Regions from separate parts of the Porphyromonas sp. C0041D3 genome, predicted to be linked through region 2. Evidence: riboswitches for the same ligand, from Rfam matches in the RefSeq annotation. Region 2 holds a riboswitch; the other holds the start of a gene.
What was found. A riboswitch is a leader RNA that binds a small molecule or an ion and turns the genes downstream of it on or off. The one in region 2 is predicted to bind cobalamin.

Region 1 (8,090 bases), on a different contig from region 2:
CTACGTCGGAGGACCGGACTTCCTCACCTTTAAGTACGACATGGTGACGCAGGGACGCCGTCAGGTGGGGTCGACGATCAAGCCTTATCTCTACTCCATGGCGATGAACGAGGGCTTCACTCCATGCGACCAATTGCTTCACGTACAGCCGGCACTCCGCAATCCTGACGGCTCCATCTGGACACCGCGAAACGCCGGCTCCTCCATGATCGGCGAGATGGTCTCCATCGGATGGGGACTGAAGCACTCGGATAACTGGGTCACCGCCTGGCTTATGGGTCAGCTGTCAAGTGATGGTTACTCAAATAGCTTCGTCAATTACCTCCACAGTATGGGCGTCACCGGCACGATAGAGCCGACCCTCGCCCTCTGTCTCGGCTCTTGTGACATATCGGTCGAGGAAATGGTGGGAGCCTTCACCACTTTTAGCCAAAAAGGAATGCGACAAGAGCCCCTCTACGTCACCAAGATTGTGGATAAGTATGGAAATGTGGTGGCCAACTTCACCTCCAAGGTCCACGAGGTCCTCCCTGAGGATGCCGCCTACAAGACGCTCTATATGATGCGTGAAGTAATGAATGGCGGTACCGGCAGCAGGATGCGCTTCCGTTACGGCATCGATGCCGATATGGGAGGGAAGACCGGTACGACACAGAATCATTCGGACGGATGGTTTATGTGCTTTACCCCTAAGCTCAGCACCGGCTGCTGGGTAGGTGGTGAGGACCGATCGATCCACTTCGATGGCATGCGCATGGGTCAGGGCGCGAGCTTGGCACTGCCGGTGGTGGCGAGGTTCTTCCAGAAGATCTACGGAGACAAGGAGCTACAGAAGGACACCTCCCTCGGCATTGATCCTGGGCTAAAATTTACCTTCCCCGAGGGCTTTGAGCCATGTCGCCGAGACGATGCTGCAGGTGTCGCGTACGACAGAGAGGATGTCACAGAGCCACACCAACAGCAAGCCCCCAAGGAGATCGACGACCTCTTCTCCTAATCGGTAGAGGACAGTACCAAAAAGTCGGATCCCGCACCTGATCAAGTGCGAGATCCGACTTTTTTCGGATCAGCAGGGTCCCCTATTACTTAAGGCTTCCCACCATATCCTCCGGGCGGACCCACTCGTCAAACTCCTCGGCAGTGAGGAAGCCGGACTTTACAGCCTCCTCGCGGAGTGTGGTCCCATTGTGGAATGCAGCCTTGGAGATCTTAGCCGCCTTCTCATACCCGATGTGGGTATTGAGTGCCGTGACCAGCATCAGAGAGTTATTGAGCAGGGTATTGATGCGCTCCCTATTTGGCTCAATGCCGGCAACGCAGTGCTCCTCCAGTGAGAGGCAGGCATCACCAAGCAGCTGAGCAGACTGGAGGAAGTTGGCAGCCATGACCGGCTTGAAGACATTCAGCTCGTAGTTGCCACTTGCACCGGCCATCGTGATCGTGGTCTGATTGCCAAAGACCTGCACGCAAACCATAGTCATCGCCTCACACTGGGTAGGATTGACCTTACCGGGCATGATCGAGGAGCCCGGCTCATTCTCCGGCAGGTGGATCTCACCGATGCCGCAGCGAGGTCCGGAGCCGAGGAGACGGATGTCATTGGCGATCTTAAAGAGAGAGGCCGCAAGACCATTGAGTGCCCCATGAGTCGCCACCACGGCGTCATGAGCGGCAAGTGACTCAAACTTATTGGGCGCCGTCACAAAGGGCTCCCCGGTAAAGTCTGCGATGTACTTGGCCACCAGCTCGGCGTAGCCCTTGGGCGTATTGAGTCCGGTGCCGACGGCCGTCCCGCCTAGCGCCAGCTCGGCGAGGTGCGGCAGGGTCGCCTCGATCGCTCTAACCGCATAGCCCAACTGTGCTGCGTAGCCGGAGAACTCCTGTCCGAGCGTCAGAGGGGTAGCATCCTGCAGGTGGGTCCGCCCGATCTTGACGATGTCCTTGAAGTCCTCAGCCTTCTTCTCGAGGCTCTTCTGGAGCTTCTTCACCGCCGGAAGAGTATGCTGTACCACCTTGGTGTAGGCGGCGATGCTCATCGCGGTGGGGAAGGTGTCGTTGCTGGACTGAGACTTATTGACATCGTCATTGGGGTGGATCAGGCTCGGCTCGCCCAGCTTGCCACCATTGAGGACGTGGCAGCGATTGGCAACCACCTCATTGACATTCATATTGGACTGCGTGCCGCTACCGGTCTGCCAGATGACGAGAGGGAACTGATCATCCAGCTTGCCCTCGATGATCTCGTCGCACGCCTGAGCGATGAGATCACGCTTCTCCTGAGGGAGGACCCCCAGCTCGCAATTGGCATAAGCGGCCGCCTTCTTCAGATACCCGAAGGCAGTGACGATCTCGTGAGGCATAGAGGCTGCGGGACCGATCCTGAAGTTATTACGGCTGCGCTCCGTCTGAGCAGCCCAGTACTTATCAGCGGGGACCTTCACCTCACCCATGGTGTCATGCTCGATACGATACTCCATAATTGGCTTGACTATTTTCTATTAGCGTTGTACTTACCTAACTTTCTTCCAAAGTTACCCAAAATAGAGTCTTTCGCAAAGCAGTCCCACCATCCTTGCTCCACCGGTCAGACTGCACTCTTAATTGTGAGCGGAAAGTGGCTCGCTATGTGGGGCATTTCTTTTACCGATATTAGGCGCAACTAATATCGGTATTAGTGACATCTAATATCGGTAAAAGAAATCAGCCGGTCCAATGGGCGAAATGGAGGTGACAATGAAGAGAAAAAATGTACCTTTGCGGTGACGGTGATCCGATGGACACTCGCTCATCGGAGTAAGAGGGAAACAGGTGCAAGTCCTGTGCAGACCCGCTGCTGTAAGTCTCCAACCGATCGGCTCGAAGTGATGCCACTGTGGTCCTCCTCGGAGGAGTATGGGAAGGCGACGAGCCGAGAGACAAGCCAGAAAACCTGCCGTCACGTGCATTTTGTATCGCTCCCGAGGACTGGAGCGGTGCCACTGAAAGGATGTAGTCCATCTGTATTTTCCAATTTTTGACTCGCTATCAGCGACTATTATCCCAAGTGTGGTCAGGTAATTCATACTGAGTGATGACGACCCTCTGTGAAGCGGATCGAGTCCATGCACTTTTAGGAGAGGCGGTCACCGACATCCGACGGTGGCGGCCTCTCCTTTTTTTGTACCTTTCGGTCAATTAGTTTTACTGACTCACTTTATTCATAGCGATGCGAAACTACTTCATCCTTGCGCTCTCCATCCTTGCGCTCTCCATCCTTGCGCTCTCCTGCCAGGCTCAGATCGCCGACACTTGGCATGGGATCTTGCAGGTCACACCAACCTACAGCCTGCCGCTTGTGCTCCACATTACTGAGGGGGCCGATGGCTACTCCGCCACCCTAGACAGCCCTGAGCAGGGGGCACAAGGGATCCCAGTGGATCAGATCAGCTTTAGCCCCGATAGCCGGATGCTCAGCTGGCAGAGCCGCACCATCGGTGCCAGCTATAGCGGGCAGCTCGAGGGTGATACGATCCAGGGAGACTTCTCTCAGCAGGGGTTTACCACCCGTCTGGATCTGATACGAGGTGCGTACCGGAAGAGCAAGCCCAAGGACGACCTCCCCTACCTCTCCACCGAGCTTGCCATCCCCTCGGCAGAGGTGACCCTCGCTGCCACACTGACGGAGCCTAGCGAGCAGAAGAGCTCTACCGCAGTGGTCTTGGTAGCGGGCAGTGGACCTAATGATAGGGACGAGAAGCTGGGACCACACAAGCCCCTCCGCGACATAGCCGACTACCTCACCCGGCAGGGCATCACCGTGCTGAGGTATGACAAGCGAGGAGTGGGCGAGTCTACGGGGGCATTCGGAGTCTCTATGCTGAGTGACTTCGTGGCAGATGCCAAGTCGGCACTTGAGTACCTCCGAGGGACGGGACGCTACTCGAGGGTGGGTCTCATAGGCCATAGCGAGGGAGGACTGATAGCCGAGAGTATCGCAGCAGAGAGTCCGGCAGACGTTGACTTCATCGTGCTGCTTGCCGCCCCGGGGACCTCAGGTGTGGAGGTCATCACATACCAGAATGTAGTAATGATGTCAAGCCTGATCTCCCCCGAGTCAAAGGAGGACTTCGCCAAGATTACCAGTAGGACATTCAAGGATCTCGCCTACCACTCCACCACCCGGGCGGAGGACTCTACGCTGATGCGGGGCTACTTCGAGAGGGTGCTACCGCTGGTCCGCGAGGAGCAGCGAGCCGGCACGAGAGCGATGGTGCTCAGCGACAGGTACTTCCGATCGATGCTTGATGCGACCTCCACACCATACTATAAGGAGTTCCTCAGGAGCGATCCCTCCGCCCTCCTTCCGCGGATCACCTGCCCGATACTGGCTCTTAATGGGAGTAAGGATATGCAGGTGGAGGCGTCAGACAATCTCGGCGCAGTCAAGCGCCTTGCGACAGCATCCTCCGGTGTGACGACAGAAGAGATTGCAGGGCTCAATCACCTTTTTCTACCCTGCAGCACCGGTCTCCCGGGCGAGTACGTCCACCTCAAGCCCGGCTTCTCGAGCTAGGCTCTGGAGATGATGACGGAGTGGATCAAGGAGGGGGAATTGGGCAGGTAATGCCTTTTGGGTAAATTTGCACTATCAGTGATAGTTATCAGTAAGTAATCCTCTATATGTTTTCCGGAATAGTCGAGACAACGGCAAAGGTGCTCCGCGTGGATCACCCTCACAATAGTACCAATGTGGACCTTACCCTGACCGTCCCCTTTTGGGACGAGTTGGCGATAGACCAAAGCGTGGCGCACAATGGAGTCTGCCTGACAGTTGTCTCAATCCATCCTGAGGAGAAGAGCTACACAGTCACCGCGGTGCAGGAGACCCTTGAGCGCTCCAACCTCGGCGACCTCAAGCCCGGTGATCGGGTCAATGTGGAGCGGAGCATGAGGAGTGATGGTCGCCTCGATGGGCATATCGTCCAGGGGCATGTCGATACCACTGCCGAGTGCATCGGGCTGGAGGATGTGGGTGGAAGCACCTACTACACCTTCCGCTACAGTGTCACTGACGAGATGGCAGCTCGTGGCTACACCACTGTGGAGAAGGGCTCTGTCTGCATCAATGGCGTCAGCCTCACCGTGGTGGACTCCGAGAGAGACACCTTCAAGGTCGCCATCATTCCCTACACCAAGGAAATCACCAACTTTGGTGACCTGTCTGAGGGGAAGCGGGTCAATCTTGAGTTTGACATCATCGGCAAGTACCTCGCCAAGCTTATCACCTTCCGTCAGTAACCCTCTCCCATGGACCCCGACAGCAACCCTCTCAGCGAGCTGATCCAGTCGCGCCAGAGTACTCGCAAGTATCTCGATAAGCCGGTACCACGTGAGGCAATCGAGCGCATACTTGATCTGACACACTTGGCACCATCTGCCACCAATTCGCAACCCTGGCGCTTCATCGTCGTTGATGATCCGGAGCTCAAGGTCGCTGTCGCGAAGTGCCTCACTTCCCCCCTACTCCCATCAATGAACACCTTCGCCAAGGAGGCGCCTGCGCTCATCGTCGTAGTCGAGGAGGCAGCCAATGTGGCGGCAAAAGTAGGAAACCTCCTCAAGAAACAGCACTTCTCCCGGATCGACATCGGTATCGCCGTGGGCTATCTCACGCTGGCAGCACGCAGCGAGGGGCTTGACACCTGCGTCATAGGCTGGGTGGATAATAAGAAGATCCAGGACATCCTCCGGATACCTCGGGAGAAGACGGTCCAGCTGGTGGTGTCGCTCGGCTACTCCGACGACCCTATGCGACCCAAGACCAGGAAGAAGATGGACAAGATCCGCTCCTATAATACGTACTAACCTCATCCCTCTGTAGCAACATCATTTATGGCTCAGAAACCAAGCATACCCAAGGGCACTCGTGACTTCTCCCCCGAGGAGATGGCGAAGCGCAATTACATACTCAATACGATCATCAGCACCTACCGGCTCTATGGCTATCGCGAGATACAGACGCCGGCGATGGAGAACCTCTCCACCCTACTCGGGAAGTATGGCGACGAGGGGGATCGGCTGATCTTCCGCATCCTCAACTCGGGCGACAGCCTCAAGGACTTCGACCGGCAGGAGCTGCTGACGATCGATCCGGCTGACTTTGCCTCCCGAGCCTGCGATCGTGGGTTGCGGTATGACCTAACGGTCCCCTTTGCTCGGTATGTGGTGCAGCACCGTAATGAGATCACCCTCCCCTTCAAGCGGTACCAGATACAGCCGGTATGGCGTGCGGATCGCCCCCAGAAGGGTCGGTACCGCGAGTTTTACCAGTGCGATGCCGACGTGATCGGCTCCGACTCCCTCCTGCATGAGGTGGAGCTGACACAGATCATCGATACCGTCTTCGCCAAGCTGGGCGTGCGGGTCGTGATCCTCCTCAATAATCGGAAACTCCTCACTGCCATCAGCGAGCAGCTGGGGATCGAGAACATCATCGACCTGACCGTCTCCATCGACAAGCTGGAGAAGATCGGCTGGGAGGGTGTCGAGGAGGAACTGCGTGGCAAGGGCATCGGCGAGGAGGCGATCAGTCGCTTAAAGCCGATCCTCGGTATCTCGGGAAGCAATGAGGAGAAGCTGGAGAAGCTCGCCGACCTCTTCTGCGAGAGCGAGGTGGGTCGCAAGGGGGTGGAGGAGCTGACCTACATCCTCGACAAGCTACACCACTGTCGCCTGCAAAATGAGGTTCGGCTGGACCTCTCATTGGCACGCGGCTTGGACTACTACACCGGGACAATCTTCGAGGTGAAAGCGCTCGACACCCCTATGGGGAGCATCACCGGTGGAGGTCGGTATGACAATCTCACAGGAGTATTTGGGCAGAGTGGTATGAGCGGTGTGGGGATTTCCTTCGGTGCGGAGCGGATCTTTGACGTACTCGAGGCGCTGGATCTCTATCCCGAGTCGACCCACTCGGGGACGCAGCTGCTCTTCATCAACTTTGGGGAGAAAGCTTTGGACTACATCCTTCCCCTACTCGGCGTGCTCCGCAGTGAGGGGATCACGGCGGAGGTCTACCCGGACGATGCGAAGATGAAGAAGCAGATGTCCTACGCCAATGCACTCTCGATCCCTTACGTTGCTTTCATCGGCGATGACGAGATCGAGCAACATACCATTAGCGTCAAGGATATGGAGTCGGGTGAGCAGCAGAGCTATACCACCGAGGAGCTGATAGCTCTCCTCCGGTCGTGAGTCATGGGTGACAGCGATACATACTGCAGGGTAGAGCTGCAGGGCAACGTGGGGCATGACCCGCTGATCCGCTACCTGGATGAGAGGACCTGCATGGCATCATTCAGCGTGGCGACAGACAGTCTCCTCCCCGACACTCCGGGTGGAGCGGTGACAGACTGGCATGACGTCGTCTGCTACCGGGAGCCCGCTCACTATGTGGAGGCCCACGTCCGTAAGGGGTATAAGGTTCGGGTGGTCGGCAGACTGACTTATAAGAGGTACCGCAGTGGAGAGGATAGATACAATCGCAAGGCGATGATCATTGCTGAGCAGGTCACTCTCATCTCTAAGCCTCAGCCCAAGACAGTGACCCCTCAAGAGGAGTTAATCACTTCGCCTTACGCAGACTATAGAGAGACGCTCAGTAAGGATGCTGAGTCAGGTCTGCCCTTTTGACATCCCCGATGATAGACAGCATAGCAATTTTTATCCTTGGAAGGCATCGAATACATCAGTAGCGGGCTACTAAAGGGCGTGGGCGTGATCCCGCTGGGACCGGAGGGCATCGTGACGCTGGTCATTACTCTGGTACTGATCGCAGTCTGTCTCTACTACAGTGGCTTTTGCTCCTCATCGGAAGTGGCCTACTTCGCCCTCACCCCATCGCAACTGGAGGAGCTGAAATCCTCTAAGGAGGAGCGGGACAAGAAGGTGATCTATCTGCTGGAGCATGGAGAGTATATGCTCAGCACGATATTGATCTCCAATAACTTCGTCAATACGGCGATCGTGATGCTGAGTGACTCGGTCGTCAATCAGACGCTGGACTTCTCCCATGCGCGTACGCTCGGCTTCATACTGCAGGTGGTGGTCAT
Region 2 (8,090 bases):
GGGATGTGCCGCTGATGTCGGCCCCCTTGCCCTCCACGCTGAGGGTCCCCTTGGAGAGGTCGTCCGCCTTCAGGATGACGTAAGCATCCTTGCCATTCATGGAGCCATTGAGATCATTGAGGGGGATCCAGAGGTCGATCGATCCGATCTCCTCGGCAGGGTTGGGAGTATCCTTACCCGATTCCTCGCAGGAGGAGAGGGAGAGAGTCGCGAGAGCGACGATGAGGGTAAGGAGTATATTCTTGAGTTTCATAATGATATTGTGAGTTACTTAATGGATGTACGATAGACCGGGACTATACGCTCGATCTCAAAGCCGGCCTCCAGCTCAGCGCCCTTGGACACCTTGCCACTCTTGAGGTCGTAGATGTAGATGCAGCTATTGCCGCTCGCCACATTAGCACCGAGGTAGACCTTGCCTGCCGAGGGTGCGGCGAAGTGGCTGAAGTTGCCGACAGAGAGGGGCACTCCCTCGATGCGGCGTACCTTATGGGTGCGGAGGTTCATGATCTGCCAGAAGAAGACGTACCTATTCTTTACCGAGTCCCAGATGGGATTGTCGGGCGTAGCCTGCTTGGGATCCTGGACGTAGAGCATCACCTCATCGTCGCTGACCGGAGTAAGGTCGATGATCTTGCCCCGAGGCTGATCGTACGCGTCGTAGGACTTGTCTGTCTCCATGGCACCGCTATTGACGCGGAGGATAAGGCTCCGCTGTGCTGTGGTGCTCGGTTTCGTCGTCTCCTTGAGGATCTTGGCGGCCACGAAGTAGAAGTTTCCCGCCTTGTCGGTAAAAGTGCTGCAGGTCCTATTGTCCCCAAAGGACATAGACCCGAGCCAGTCCGCCCGCTTATCGGTGTCGACAGACTTTACCTGCATCGTCGCCGCGTCGATGAAGGCGACGTAGATCTCTCCGCGGAGCATCTTTGCTCGGTCACTGCGCTTCTTGGCGATGTAGATGTGGGGGAAGATGAGTGTATTATCCGACCGGCGATAGCCGAGGAGACCACTGGCACAGAAGATCTCATCCACAGCCGGAACCTTCAGGTCCAGTGTGCCGGAGTCGAGGAGCTTCATCTCCTGCGTATCGATCCTCGCCCAGGAGACCTCCTTTTGCTTACCGGTGGAGCCGACCAGCACGAGCGTCTTCCGATCGAGCCAGGCGTGGGAGAACTGCCGATCCTTGATCATCGGCAGTGGAAACTCCTTGATCGCCCGGACCGTGGCACCGACCTCAAACTTCCCGAAGTTGCCCTCCCTCGAGACACCGTAGTAGTAGCCGTCCCTATAGATGATGTGCGGAGTGAGTGCCGTGCCACCCGTATCGGCGCCTTTCCCGGTGATGGAGATCGTCCCCTTCGTGAGATCCTTGGCACGGACGATGATATTCTGGTCATACTCCTTCTAAGTCTTGCCGGTGGCTCCATTGACCGGTATCCAGAGGTCGAAGCCCTCCGCCTCTACAGGCGTAGGCGTGGGATTGGGCGTGTCCTCCCCGCAGGAGGAGAGGAGACCGAGGGTCAGGAGTGAGGAGATAAGGAGTGTTGCGAAGTTTTTCTTCATGATGTCGTGATTAATTGAGGAATAGACGGAGCTTGCAGTAGACGGAGCGTCCCGGCTTCTGCAGCATATAGTTGTCGTAGAGCGGACGATCCAGGAGGTTGTCGCCCTGCAGTGAGATGGAGTATCTATTGTGCCGGAAGGACCACGTGACCCCTCCGGAGAGATTGTACTGGCTGGGGATGATCGCCTTAGACTCACGGGAGCCAAAAGCTGCCCAGGTGAGGTAAAACCACTTGATGTACCCGAGGGAGAGATTGAGCCGGATCTTGCTCATATTGATCCCAAAAGGCTCCCTCATGGTCAGCCCGGTGATCAGATTGCCGTAGAGCCAGGGGCGATTGGGGATCCGGTAGCCGTAGGTGGCATTGGTCTTACCGTAGCGATCCTGCCTTGTCCGGTCCCGCTCATCGGTGTAGGTGCCATTGAGCGTGATGTCCAGGAGGGAGTCATAGGTGTACCTCAGCTCCCCCTCCAGACCGACGATCCGGGAGGTGCCGATATTCTCATACTGGCTCTCCACATCGCTATGGACCACCCGGTGGATGAAGTCGTGCACATCGCGGTAGAAGAGCGTCGCCTCGTAATTGAGGAAGTGACTCTGCGCCGGGGAGGTCTGACCATAGAGCACAAGGTTGAGGTTGTAGGCCCTTTCGGGGCGGAGCTTGAAATTGGGATAAATGGTGATCCCATTGCCCATCAGCTCGCGGGCAGAGGGGAGCTGCGTGGCGTACTCAAAGGAGCCCTTCACCGACAGCGCCTCCAGCGGGGCATACCGCAGCCCGAGGCCATAGCCGATGTTATTCTTCGTAAAGTGGGAGGGCACATCGGTCGAGCCGGTGAGCCACTCGAGGTCAGACTGACCGATGGAGACGGTGTAGAGGTAGTCCTTGACGAAGGTGAGCGCATGGAGCCTGCCGTCGAGGAGATAGCCACCGTAGGAGAGGCCGAGGATGTGCCGTGCCATCCGGTCCTTCGTTTCGTCAAAAGAGGTGTCGTAGTCGTCGTACCGATGGTTCTCGACCGCAGAGAGCTGGTAATTGAAGTTGAGCTTCCCCCATTTCCTCAGGTCATAGGAGAGATTGACCCGCGCCGAGAGACCGGGACGGAGCGTGTGACGGAGTGCCTTCCCCCGGCGGGTCACCTCACTGTAATTGGTCTCTACGGAGGTGCCGTCCCAGGCATACTTCCTGTAGGTGGTGTCGGCGAGCAGCATGTGATCTCTCGCGACTGCGGCATCGATCTGAGCCGACAGTCCCGGGGTCAGCAGATCCTTCTTGGCATACCTGCCAGTGAGGCTCAGGTCGGACCGTCGCCTAGTCGCCTCGCCTATCACGAGGGTCTGCATAAACCCGGTCTGGATCTCCTTGTCACTCCCGGTGTACTGTACCCCGAGGAGCGCCTCGTCGGCCCACCGCACCTGAGTCACCCCGAGCTGCACCCCGGCGGTGAGGGTGCGGTACCCATCGTGGAAGCGCGGGAGGTCCCTCCGGACGAAGTCGTACGCCTCCTCATCCCAGACCGACACCCCCTTCATCGTATAGTTATTCCGACTGGAGAGACAGCTCAGCGTGGGGCGAAGCGTAAGCCCGCTCGCTGCATGGCGGTATTGTCCGTGCAGATCTGCACCGATGGTGCCGAAGGAGCCAAATCTCAGGGAGGCATCCAAGAAGTTCGTCCGGCTCTTCTTAGTGATGATATTCACCGCACCCCCGAGCGCATCCATCCCCAGCTCCGGGGGGACCACGCCCTTGTAGATCTCTATTCGGTCGACAATATTGGCCGGCAGCGTCTCGAGGCTAAGGCCACTCCCGCGGGAGGAGAGCGGAACCCCATCGATGAAGTAGCGGATCGCCTGACCACCGAGACCATTGATCGACAGCTCCACGCCTGAGCCCAGCCCTCCCTGACCACGGACATTGACCCCGGAGGACTGCCCCACCAGGTCGCTGAGACTGCTGAGGGAGGAGATCACGGAGCTGACGTCGAGACTCATGGCGGAGAGCGCCTGATGCTGTAAGGCGCGCTCGTGCGAGGGGGCGAGCACCACCACCTCGCCGAGCAGCTTTGGATCCTCCTTGAGGACAAAGTCTACCGTCTCTCTCATCGGGAGGGACACCGACCTCGTCTCCTCCCTGTAGCCCATCAGCCCGGCAGTCACCCGATAGTCGCCGGGGGCAAGAGAAAAGCTGTACCTCCCCTCCTTATTGGTCATCATCGCCACGATGACATTGCTCTCCCGCATAGGCCGTACCCTGATCGTGACACCCGGCATCGGCTTCCCCTCCATGTCTGTCACGCGTCCCCGCAGCACCTCCGTCGCCTCAGCACCGAGGGAGCAGAGGAGCAACAGGAGACCGATCGCCCAACTCATTAATCTACTCATCCTCAGCACTCAGCTTCACACCGGTTTTCTCGTAGATCTTTTTCTTCTCCCCGATCAGGAGACGGCGATAGTGAGCAAAGAAGCGTGCCCGCTCCACCACCATCTCCTGCACCTCGGGCAGCTCTCCCAGCCCTCGGGCATCCACCGTCACCTCATAGCCCGCGTCACGCAGCGCGGTGGCCCACTCATCGGAGATGTCGTGCTTGGCATGCTCGCCCGCCACCATCATCAGCGGCATAAGGCAGACCCTCCGGAGTCCGGTGGCTCGGAGACGCCTGAGCGCCTGATCGTAGTAGGGGTAGCCCTCGATACAGCCGACAATGATCTGCGAGAGTCCTCGATCCATCAGGTAGTGGTCCAGCATCGCATACTGCGCCGTGGAGCTGTCGTAAGTGCCGTGCCCCACCAGGAGGTATGCGGTATCCCTATCCTTCGCCAATGGTGCCAGCACCTGGTCTATCAGCTCTCGGTAGTCCTTCTCGTAGAAGAGGAGTGGCGTCGTCAGGCGAATCTCCCGGAAGTCGCCACGTCGCTGCTCCACCTCCTGTTCTAAGGCTTTCATCTCCAGCCCATAGACCACCTGAGACGGGACGATCAGCAGATGGGTCACCCCCTCCGCCCGGAGCTTATCCATCGCCTCCATCGGCGAGAGCTTCTCGATCCCTCTGTCACGGAGCCGCTTACAGACAATCCTCGAGGAGTAGGCCTCACTTAGCTCTATGCCGGGGAAAGCCGCTCCGACCGCGTGATTGAGTGCGTCAAGCGTCCGCACACGAGTGTCGTCGTGTGTGGTGCCGAAGTGGACCATCAGTATCGCCCCTCTCTCTCCCTCACCGAGGGAGTCAAAGAGCGGACTCTCCACAAATATCTTCTCCTCACCCCTAACAAGTACATTAGAGAATAGCATACAGAGTACACCGAAGAGGATAAGACGATATGTCTTACTCATACGTGTATGAAAACCATCCGACCCACCTGCCCCCGAGCGGGATCCGAAAAATTATCTTACAGCCATGGCAGGTCTCCTGACTCACCTCCGGCCTGGCTTGCGTACCTTCCCATCGACTCAGTCGACAGTGGTAATAAAGAATGGCAAGCAGCCTAATGGAGGAATACAGTAGCGGGCACTGTGCCGGACTCGCACCGGACTTCCCTCTTGTGATGGGATGCGCAGCTCAGGCTGAGAGCGCATCACACCATAGCTCACAGCAAAGGTACACTAAAAAATCCCCCTCGCCAACTAATGTTAAGACCTCACCGCCGTCGCCCACGCGCTGGCTAATTCGCATAGCGATGTGGAAGTGGTACATTGCCGGAGAGAGATAATTTCGTACCTTTGCGGAGCCTTACCCCCAGTGAGAGGTGGGGCGGGTGGCGAAGAGGCCGACCCTTGCCGAAATAGCTCAGTTGGTAGAGCGACGCATTCGTAATGCGTAGGTCACGAGTTCGAGTCTCGTTTTCGGCTCTCCCTCCCCCGAGAGCGTCTGCGGATGATTTTTATCCGTGGGCGCTCTCACTTTTTTGGAGGTGGCGGGTAGTAAGGGTATATTTGCGAGAAGGACCGCATCGGCAGTCCTACTCAGACCATCACACTACACAGCCCCCACTCAATGGCAAATGTCCTCCAAGTGCTCTCTCCGGAGATGAGGAAGACCCTCCGATCGCAAAACATCTGGCCCGATCAGGTACTCTACCTGACCCGCCCGGATCAGCGGCTTGATATGTTTGCCCTCGGGCAGCGCCGCTTCGAGATCCTCATGCAGACCGAGGAGTACTTTCGTCAATTGGTCTCCATGGCAGACCGCAAGGAGCGGAGTGCAGGCTACAGTGTGCTTCCCCGCAAGTTCCGCGCGGTCCTCTATGAGTCCGATGACACCGCCGAGCCACGTCGGCTGCTCCTATCTCTGCCACAGTCCGACATCCCCGGGCTGCGGGATCTCTACCCCATGCTGATATGGACCACGGATGAGGAGCAGAGCCTGCTGGAGAGCCTGGGGGATGACATCGCCCTTCAGGCCTACCGAGACGGCTATATGGATGGCATGCCTATCGTCGCTCTGATGACCGGTGAGGTGCTCGCAGATGAGGACCCCCGTGGGGAGGAGAAGGAGAGACGCCGGTCCGAAGCGATCCCGGAGGAGCTCTTCGCCATCATTGATGACCGGTCGGACGTGGGCGAGGCGACGCAGATGGAGATGAAGGAGAAGGGCATCCTCCCGGAGGATCTGCTGATGATCCGGGTCGGTGATGAGACGATGGAGAGTCTCTCAGGGCGGAGGATCCCCGGCATACTCCTGCGCTACGATGACGAGAATATGGATCAGCTCTACCGGCAAGCCGCCTCAGACAGCCCACTCGATGCGGACACCCGCACACCCAGGCCCTTCAAGGCTTGCCTACTGAGAGACAGTCGCGGGACAGAGAAGCTCTACAGGCTGGAGGCTCCGCCCAAGTTAGATCCGGACGAACCGGAGCGACCACTCTTCTTCCCCCACCCGTCGATGCACGAGGGGATGGAGGAGGCAATCCCCTTCCTCTCTATTATGGCCACGGTGGATGCCGAGTACCTCTGCAGCCTTGGGCTGACGGAGGAGGACGCCTACATTTTTATCCCCCTACGCCTCTCAGAGGCAAGTGACGACACCCAAGATTTATTTCACCTATGAACTATAAGAAAATCCTCACCCTCCCGGCGGTAATGACCCTACTGCTGACACTTAGCTGCAGCAAGACCGTAGAAGAGGGGGCACCCGACTACCCGACCAAGCTAACCGACCTTGTGGATCCCTGGATCGGGACAGGGGGTCACGGGCACGTCTTCCTCGGGGCGAGTGTCCCGCTCGGGATGGTGCAGCTCGGTCCCACCTCCGTCACGGAGGGCTGGGACTGGTGCAGCGGCTACCACATCTCTGACAGCACGATCATAGGTTTCTCTCACACCCACATGAGCGGGACGGGCATCGGGGATCTCCTCGACCTGACGGTGATGCCGGTAACGGGCGAGGTGACTCCGGGGCGAGGGACGGCGGACGATCCGGCGAGCGGGCAGTGGAGCTACTCCGACCGGAGCCGTGAGGTGGTCCGCCCGGGCTACTATGCCACCCGGCTCACCCGATACGGCATCGACGTAGAGCTGACGGCGACAAGCAGGGTGGGACTACATCGGTACTCCTTCCCCGAGGGAGCAGAGCAGCCGGCGATTATTTGGGACCTTGCCAATGGAGGAAACTGGGACCGCCTCACCAAGGGCGAGGTAAAGCAAGTGAGCGAGACGAGAGTGGAGGGCTACCGCTACTCCACCGGCTGGGCAAAGGATCAGCGGGTCTACTTCGCTGCTGAGCTCTCCACCCCGATCCGCTCCATCGACTACGGCACGAGCCCCACGCCGGGAAAGGAGAGCGACGTGCCTTACAACTACGCCTACATCCACCTGGCTCAGCCGACGGAGCCGGTCCTCCTGAAGGTCGCCCTCTCTCCTACCTCCACCGAGGATGCGTGGGCCAATATGGCAGCCGAGTGCCCCGGGTGGGACTTCGACGGCATCCGCAAGGCCGCTGACGAGGCGTGGGAGAAGGAGCTGGGTCGGATGCGTATGGCAGCGAGCGACTCTGCCACCCTCGTCACCCTCTACACCGCCCTGTACCACACCCTCTTCACCCCCTCCGACTACAGCAACACAGACGGGTCATACCTCGGTGCCGACTTGGCGAAGCACGCCGACCCGGGCTACACGACCCGATCGACCTTCTCCCTATGGGACACCTACCGAGCCTATCACCCGCTCTTTACGCTGACACAGACCGACCGAATGAGGGACATCGTCGGCACAATGACAGCGATCTCGCGCGAGGGGGGCAAGGTGCCGGTCTGGCACTTCTATGCCAATGAGACGAATACTATGGTGGGCGATCCCGGCATCTGTGTGCTCTCGGATGCGATCGTGAAGGGTCTCTGCGACGAGCCCGACTCGGTCTACCAAGAACTGAAGAGGACCGCCCTCCTCGATGAGCGGGGGAAGGATCTCCGTCGCAAGTACGGCTACATCCCCTACGACAAGATGGGCGAGAGCGTCGCCTACGACATGGAGTACGCCATCGCCGATGCCGCCCTTGCTGAGGCAGCAAAGCACCTTGGGCACGAGGAG

Region 1: it holds a riboswitch for cobalamin, as region 2 does, so the genes downstream of both, AC1EKE_RS04525 (alpha/beta hydrolase family protein) here and AC1EKE_RS02820 (sirohydrochlorin cobaltochelatase) in region 2, are expected to answer to the same signal.

Annotation. Positions count from the first base shown of each region.
Region 1 is NZ_JBWPWJ010000004.1:178,190-186,279, reverse strand. It holds gene AC1EKE_RS04535 (transglycosylase domain-containing protein) at 1-997, shown strand, start outside; gene fumC (class II fumarate hydratase) at 1,083-2,477, opposite strand; cobalamin riboswitch at 2,747-2,951, shown strand; gene AC1EKE_RS04525 (alpha/beta hydrolase family protein) at 3,206-4,552, shown strand; gene AC1EKE_RS04520 (riboflavin synthase) at 4,660-5,277, shown strand; gene AC1EKE_RS04515 (nitroreductase family protein) at 5,287-5,844, shown strand; gene hisS (histidine--tRNA ligase) at 5,872-7,233, shown strand; gene AC1EKE_RS04505 (single-stranded DNA-binding protein) at 7,237-7,671, shown strand; gene gldE (gliding motility-associated protein GldE) at 7,708-8,090, shown strand, end outside.
Region 2 is NZ_JBWPWJ010000003.1:67,100-75,189, forward strand. It holds gene AC1EKE_RS02800 (hypothetical protein) at 1-253, opposite strand, end outside; gene AC1EKE_RS02805 (hypothetical protein) at 268-1,191, opposite strand; gene AC1EKE_RS02810 (hypothetical protein) at 1,405-1,563, opposite strand; gene AC1EKE_RS02815 (carboxypeptidase regulatory-like domain-containing protein) at 1,574-3,946, opposite strand; gene AC1EKE_RS02820 (sirohydrochlorin cobaltochelatase) at 3,939-4,895, opposite strand; cobalamin riboswitch at 4,945-5,162, opposite strand; tRNA gene AC1EKE_RS02825 (tRNA-Thr) at 5,339-5,411, shown strand; gene AC1EKE_RS02830 (hypothetical protein) at 5,557-6,612, shown strand; gene AC1EKE_RS02835 (GH92 family glycosyl hydrolase) at 6,609-8,090, shown strand, end outside.